Regions from separate parts of the Saccharopolyspora hordei genome, predicted to be linked through region 1. Evidence: riboswitches for the same ligand, from Rfam matches in the RefSeq annotation. Region 1 holds a riboswitch; the other holds the start of a gene.
What was found. A riboswitch is a leader RNA that binds a small molecule or an ion and turns the genes downstream of it on or off. The one in region 1 is predicted to bind glycine.
Positions count from the first base shown of each region.

Region 2: it holds a riboswitch for glycine, as region 1 does, so the genes downstream of both, gcvH (glycine cleavage system protein GcvH) here and gcvT (glycine cleavage system aminomethyltransferase GcvT) in region 1, are expected to answer to the same signal.

Region 1 is NZ_JACCFJ010000001.1:2,236,402-2,239,959, forward strand. Features, by position in the region: gene glyA (serine hydroxymethyltransferase) at 1-243, opposite strand, end outside; gene gcvT (glycine cleavage system aminomethyltransferase GcvT) at 267-1,370, opposite strand; glycine riboswitch at 1,490-1,591, opposite strand; glycine riboswitch at 1,592-1,690, opposite strand; gene HNR68_RS10490 (TetR/AcrR family transcriptional regulator C-terminal domain-containing protein) at 1,821-2,474, opposite strand; gene HNR68_RS10495 (acyl-CoA dehydrogenase family protein) at 2,576-3,558, shown strand, end outside.
Region 2 is NZ_JACCFJ010000001.1:1,639,180-1,642,737, forward strand. Features, by position in the region: gene HNR68_RS07730 (PucR family transcriptional regulator) at 1-1,054, opposite strand, end outside; glycine riboswitch at 1,170-1,263, shown strand; glycine riboswitch at 1,264-1,362, shown strand; gene gcvH (glycine cleavage system protein GcvH) at 1,416-1,787, shown strand; gene HNR68_RS07740 (L-serine ammonia-lyase) at 1,816-3,168, shown strand; gene HNR68_RS07745 (MarR family winged helix-turn-helix transcriptional regulator) at 3,391-3,558, shown strand, end outside.

The sequences.
Region 1 (3,558 bases):
GGCGAGCTGCTCGACGACGTCGACGTGCTCGCAGCCGCCGTAGTAGCGGCGGCCCGGGTAGCCCTCGGCGTACTTGTTGGTCAGCACGGAGCCCTGCGCTTCGAGCACGGCCTGGGGGGCGAAGTTCTCCGAGGCGATCATCTCCAGCGTGGTCTGCTGGCGGTCGAGTTCAGCGCGGACCGCCGCCGCCACCTCTGGGTCCACCGCGGCCAGCTGATCGTTGAACAGGTCCGGTGTCGACATGGTGTTGCCTCCTGTTGTGTCTCTCAGGCGTTGCGGCGGTAGAACGGCAGCTCGACGACCTGGACCGCGACGGCCTTGCCGCGGATGTCGACCTGCAGCTGCGTGCCGGGTTCGCTGTGGTCGCGATCGACGTAGGCCATCCCGATCGGGTGGCCCAAGGTCGGGGACGGCGCGCCGCTGGTCACCACGCCGACCTCGGCGCCGTCGGCGTCCAGCACGCGGTAGCCGTGCCGGGGCGCGCGGCGCTGGTCGGTGGTCAGACCCACCAGGGTGCGTTCGGTGGGCTTGTCCGCGAGGGCGGCCAGCGCCTCCTTGCCGACGAAGTCGCCGGGCTTGTCGAGCTTGACCACCCGGCCGAGGTTGGCGTGGAAGGGAGTGAGGTCGGCGGAGAGCTCGTTGCCGTACAGCGGCATCCCCGCCTCCAACCGCAGCGTGTCGCGGCAGGACAGCCCGGCCGGCTGCAGCCCGTGCTGCGCGCCGGACTCGGTCAGCGCCTGCCACACGGCCTCGGCGTCACCGGGCGCGGTGAACAGCTCGAAGCCGTCCTCGCCGGTGTAGCCGGTGCGTGCCAGCAGCACGTCCTTGCCCGCGACCCGGGACGGGTAGCCCGCGTAGTACTTGACGCCGGAGAGGTCGGTGTCGGTCAGGGGCTCCAGGATCGCCACGGCGTTCGGGCCCTGCACCGCGATCAGCGCGTGGTCGTCGGAGACGTCCTCGTGGCGGGCGTCGAACCCGGTGACCCGCTCGGCCAGCTCGGCGGAGACCACGGCGGCGTTCGCGGCGTTGGCCACCACCAGGAACTCCTGCTCGGCCAGCCGGTAGACGATCAGGTCGTCCAGCACACCGCCCTGCGGGTTGCAGATCATGGTGTAGCGGGCGCGGCCGGGCTTGATCGCGGAGGCGTTGGCCACCAGCGCGTAGTCCAGCGCGTCGGCGGCCTGCGGACCGCTGATCCGGATCTCGCCCATGTGGGTCAGGTCGAACAGGCCGGCGGCGGTGCGCACCGCGTTGTGCTCGGCGGTGTCGCCCGAGTAGCGCAGCGGCATCTGCCAACCGGCGAACTCGGTGAAGGTGGCTCCGAGCGCCTCGTGCACGTGGTGCAGGGGCGTCCGTCGTGGCGACGACATGGTTGTTGTGACTCCTCCTGGTGGGCGCCGGTCGGCAGTCGAGGGCCGGTCAGCTCACTGCGCCCAACCTTACGGGGGCACCTCGACCCCGACCTGCGCGGGCTTGGCGCTGGTCGGGCGGTCTCCCCGGAGTCATTGGCCTGAGAGTTTCGCCACCGTCGAGCGGTGACTTGCACCGTGGGCGAGGAGCGTCGTCGCTCCTGCTTTTCTCCGTGATCGCCTGGTGCCGTGCGGTGCCGGTGCCTGAGAGTTTGCTGGGGAGTATTGCTCCTTCGGCGCTCCGGTCCCGCCTGGGCCGGAGTCTCTCCCGCACGACGTCATCGGCGCTGTATTGGGTTGTGCGACTTGGACGCTACGAACCCCCGGTGACCCACGTCAACCGGACGGGCGAGTGATCTCGTGCTGACCCGCGGTCGCCGACCGGGGCGTTGCGGAGGCGTCCCCTCCCGGTCACCGGGTGTCGCCGGGGGTGCGGCTCTTCTCGCGCAGCTCGCGGTACTGCGTGCGCAGGCCGTCGATGAGGGCTTCGAGGGCGAGCTCAAAGCTGGCCTCGTCGATCTCCGCGGCGTGCTCGCGGAGCAGGTGGGCCTTGCCCAGGTGCGGGAAGCGCTCGTCGTAGAGCTCCGCGTCGTCCGGGAAGCCGCCGCTGAACGACCCCATCGCCGAGCCCACCACCAGGTACTTCGTCGAGGCGCCGATCATCGTGGCGTAGCGCTGCGGCCAGCCCGCGCTGGTCAGGCCGCCGTGCACCGCGTCGGCGCGGCGCAGGGCGTTCTCCCGGCGGGCCGGGCCGGAGGCCAGGAACGGCACCAGGTTGGGGTGGGCGACCAGCGCTGCCCGGTAGGAGCGGGCCCAGACGCGCAGGCCGGTCGTCCAGTCCTGCTCGAAGCCGGAGACGTCGACCGCGGCCATGACGTCGTCGGCGATCTCGTGCAGCAGGTCTTCCTTGGTCGAGACGTGGTTGTACAGCGAGGCCGCGCGCACCCCGAGCCGTTCGGCGAGCCGGCGCATGGACAGCGCTTCGAGCCCCTCGGCGTCGATGATCTCCAGACCGACGCGGCGGATGCGGTCCGGTGACAACCGGGGAGTGGTCGGTCTGGGCACGGCGTCTCCTCGTCGATCCCTTGCCACGCTCGTCAGCGTCGTCCTAGGCTGCCACAAAACTAACGATGTTAGTTAGATGGCCGCAGGGAAAGGATCCGGCGATGGTCGACTTCTCGCTCTCCGACACCGAGCGCGACATCAGGGACTGGGTGCGCAACTTCGTGCAGCGCGAGCTCGTCCCGCTGGAGCCCGAGGTGCTGCGTCGGGAGCGGGCCGGTGAGCGGGGCCTGACCAAGGACGAGCAGCGCGAGCTGCAGCTGAAGGCGAAGGAAGCCGGCTTCTGGGGCATCCAGACGCCCGAGGAGTACGGCGGGATGGGCCTGTCGGCGGTGATGTCGGCGCTCATCGAGGTCGAGCTCGGCCGCACCTACGTGCCGTTCCGGTTCGGCGGCTACGCCGACAACATCCTCTACCACGCCAACGAGGAGCAGAAGCAGCGCTACCTGCTGCCGACCATCGAGGGCACGCGCAAGTCCTGCTTCGCGATCACCGAGCCGGGCGCCGGGTCGGACGCCAAGCACCTGCGCACCACGGCGGTCAAGGACGGCTCCGAGTGGGTGATCAACGGCGAGAAGACGTTCATCACCGGCGGCATCGACGCCGACTTCGTCATGGTCTTCGCCGTCACCGACAAGGAGAAGGGTGCCGACGGTGGCGTCACCTGCTTCCTGGTCGACCGCGAGATGGGCTGGAAGTCCGAGCCGATCGACATCATGGGCCCGTGGGAGCGCCAGCCCGCGTCCCTGGTCTTCGACAACGTGCGGGTGCCGGAGGGCAACGTGCTCGGCGAGGTCGGGCACGGGTTCAAGCTCGCCATGCAGTGGATCGGCCGCGGCCGCTACATGCTGCCCGCCCGGGCGCTCGGCGCCTGCGAGCGGCTGGTCGAGATGGGCATGGAGTACGCCAAGCAGCGCGAGACCTTCGGCAAGCCGATCGCCGAGCGCCAGGCCATCCAGTGGATGATCGCCGACTCGGCCGTGGAGATCGAGGCGCTGCGCTGGCTGGTGCTGCAGGCGGCCTGGCAGATCGACCAGGGCCTGGACTCCCGCCACGCGCAGTCCATCGCCAAGCTCTACGGCGCCAC
Region 2 (3,558 bases), 600 kb from region 1:
CGCCGCGGTCGCGGTCCGGCACCACCGCGTAGAGCATGGTGCCGATCTCGGTGACCAGGGGACGGCGGCCGATCCCCCGGGTGATCCACTCCCACAGCGCGAGCCGGTGCCCCTCGGCGGGGCCGGCGGAGGCGGGCATCTCGATCGCGATCACCCGGTGCGGTTCGTTCGGCACCGCCAGTTCGTTGGCCGCGGCCCGCCACCCCTCGCCGCCTTCCAGCAGCAGCCGCACCTGCTCGGCGCTGCGGCGCCGCTCGGCGTCGGCGACCGCCCGCCAGCGCAGCAGCTGCAGCGCGACCAGGGGAGCGGTGTCGGCGAACGCCGTCGCGCGCTCCTCGGAGACCTCGCCGGGCACCACCGCCCACATGGAACCGAGCAGCTCGCCGCCCATCCTGATCGGCACCACCAGCCGGGGCAGCGTGCCGTCCTGCTGAGCGGGCACGAAGATCGCCGAGCTGCCCTTGCTGATCTTGCGGAACGTGCCGCGGGCCCGGAACTTGGCGAGCACGTCGGCCGGCTGCCTGCGTCCCATGATCGTCGACACCCGCGCGGGGTCGGTGAGGTCCTGCCGGGCCGAGTAGGCCAGCACCTGGGAGTGCGCGTCCTCGATCGTCACCGGCGCGTCCACCACGTCGGCCACCGCGTCGGCGAGCCGGAACAGGTCGCCGACGCCGGTGCGCGTGTCCGGCTCGTCGATGCCCGTCCGGGCCAGCGCCGCCCGGACCAACCACACCAGCTGCGCCCACGCGGACTCCGGGCGGACCTCGACCAGCGCGACCCCGGTCTTCTCGGCCGTGGTCACGAGCCGTTCGTCGATCGGCGGTTTGAGCAGCACCGCCGCCGCGCCCTGCTCACCGCAGACGCGCACCAGCTCCACCGCCTGCTCCCGGTCCACGACGGCCACCCCCAGCACGAGGTCGCCGTCGACCACGGTCGGGTGCTGGTCCGGTTCGGCGATGACGACGTCACCGACGCACTTGCTCGATTCCGGGACGACCACCGCCCGCAGCAGGGCTGGCCCCACCCGCTCGACCAGCGCCTGGACGTCCAGCATCACCGGCCTCCTGAGAACCTGCGGTCGCCTGGCCGCCGGCCGGGGGAGGGCGTTGTGGCACCAGAGCGGACCCGTTTATCGTTGCTGAGCACGTCGACAATCGCATACCGGCCGTCGAACCCGAGCGGGAGAGACCTCGCAACGACGCGAGGCGCCGAAGGAGCAAGACTCCCCACAAACTCTCAGGCACCCATGACCGTTCGGGCGAGGCAACTCTGGAAAGCGCGCGTCGCTGCCGGCGCGCCACCCACGGTGCAAGCCGCTGGTCTGCGGCGAAGCTCTCAGGTTCCGGCAACAGAGGGGGAGGCCCAGCACATCCCGGGCGCTACCGGCGTCCCCTGACCGTTTGGAGCCTCCCGTCATGTCCCTGCCCCAGGACCTGCGCTACACCGAAGAGCACGAGTGGATCCAGGACCGCGGCGAGCTGGTGCGCATCGGCATCACCCAGCACGCCGCCGAAGCCCTCGGTGACATCGTCTTCGTGCAGCTGCCCGAGGTCGGCGAGCAGATCGAGGCCGGTCAGGCCTGCGGCGAGCTGGAGTCCACCAAGTCCGTGAGCGACCTGTTCGCGCCGGTCACCGGCGAGGTCGTCGCGGTCAACGAGGCCGCTGTGGACGACCCTGCGCTGGTCAACGCCGAGCCGTACGGCGAGGGCTGGCTGCTGGAGGTGCGCGCCACCAGCACCGGTGCTGTGCTCACGCCAGAGCAGTACGCCGAGCTGATCGAGCAGTAGCGGCGCCCGGCAGCAGCGGAGGCGATCAATGGCGATCAGTGTCTTCGACCTGTTCTCAGTGGGCATCGGGCCGTCGAGCTCGCACACGGTCGGGCCGATGCGGGCGGCCGGCCGCTTCGCGCGGCGGGTGCGCGACGCGGGACTGCTGTCGCAGGTGACGCGCGTCAAGGCGGAGCTGTTCGGGTCCTTGGGCGCCACCGGGCACGGGCACGGCAGCCCGAAGGCGGTGCTGCTGGGCCTGGAGGGCCACCGGCCAGAGGTCGTCGACCCGGCCGCGGTGGCGGACCGGGTGACCGAGATCGGGGCGACCGGGCGGTTGCTGCTGGACGGTGTGCACGAGATCCGGTTCGACGTGGACCGTGACCTGGTGATGCACCGCCGCAAGTCGCTGCCGGTGCACCCCAACGGCATGCGGTTCACCGCGTTCGGCGGGGACACCGAGCTGGACAGCGCGGTGTACTACTCGGTGGGCGGGGGTTTCGTCGTCGACGAGGACGCCACCGGGGCCGACCGGATCAAGCCGGACGAGACCGAGCTGCCGATGCCGTTCCGCACCGGTGCGGAACTGCTGCAGCGCACCGCCGAGTCCGGATTGCCGATCAGCGGCGTCATGCTGGCCAACGAGCTGTCGTGGCGCAGCGAGGACGCCGTGCGCACGGGCCTGCTGGAGATCTGGCAGGTCATGCGGGAGTGCGTGGACAACGGGTGCCGCAACACCGGGGAGCTGCCCGGCGGGCTGAAGGTCAAGCGGCGGGCGGCGGAGCTGGCCGCCGCGCTGACCGGGCAGGACGACCCGATGGAGTGGGTCACGCTGTTCGCGCTGGCGGTGAACGAGGAGAACGCCGCCGGTGGACGGGTGGTGACGGCCCCGACCAACGGCGCGGCGGGCATCGTGCCGGCGGTGCTGCACTACTACACGCGGTTCGTGCCGGGCGCCGACGAGGACGGGGTGGTGCGGTTCCTGCTGGCCGCGGGCGCGGTCGGGGTGCTGTTCAAGGAGAACGCCTCGATCTCCGGCGCCGAGGTCGGGTGCCAGGGCGAGGTCGGGTCGGCGTGCTCGATGGCCGCGGCCGGGCTGGCCGAGGTGCTCGGCGGCACGCCGCGGCAGGTGGAGAACGCCGCGGAGATCGCGATGGAGCACAACCTCGGGCTCACCTGCGACCCCATCGGCGGCCTGGTGCAGATCCCGTGCATCGAGCGCAACGCGGTGGCCTCGGTCAAGGCGATCACCGCGGCGCGGATGGCGCTGCGCGGCGACGGCGACCACTTCGTGTCGCTGGACAAGGTGATCAAGACGATGCGCGACACCGGCCGGGACATGAAGGTCAAGTACAAGGAGACCGCCCGCGGCGGGCTCGCGGTCAACGTCATCGAGTGCTGAGCACGGCGCGAGCGGCGTCTCGCCGTCCGCGCCGGTGAGGTGAGGAAGGGAACCTACCTGTCACGGTCGCCAGGTAGCGGCGGCCGCTGGGTGACAGGAAGGTTCCCTTCCTCGCGTTCGGGCCGCGGCTGAGGTGACAGGAAGGTTCCCATGCTCCACTCCGCCCACCCAGTTGTCTCCAATTCAATTGCGCACAACTCAATTGCGCGCTACCATGGTGGCATGGCTGGATCGGAGTCGCGGTTGGCGTTGGACCGGCAGTTGTGCTTCGCCCTCTACAGCGCTTCACGCGCCTTCACCAACCTGTACCGGCCGCTCCTCGGCGAGCTCGGGCTCACCTACCCGCAGTACCTGGTGATGTTGGTGCTGTGGGAGCGGGAGTCGCTGACC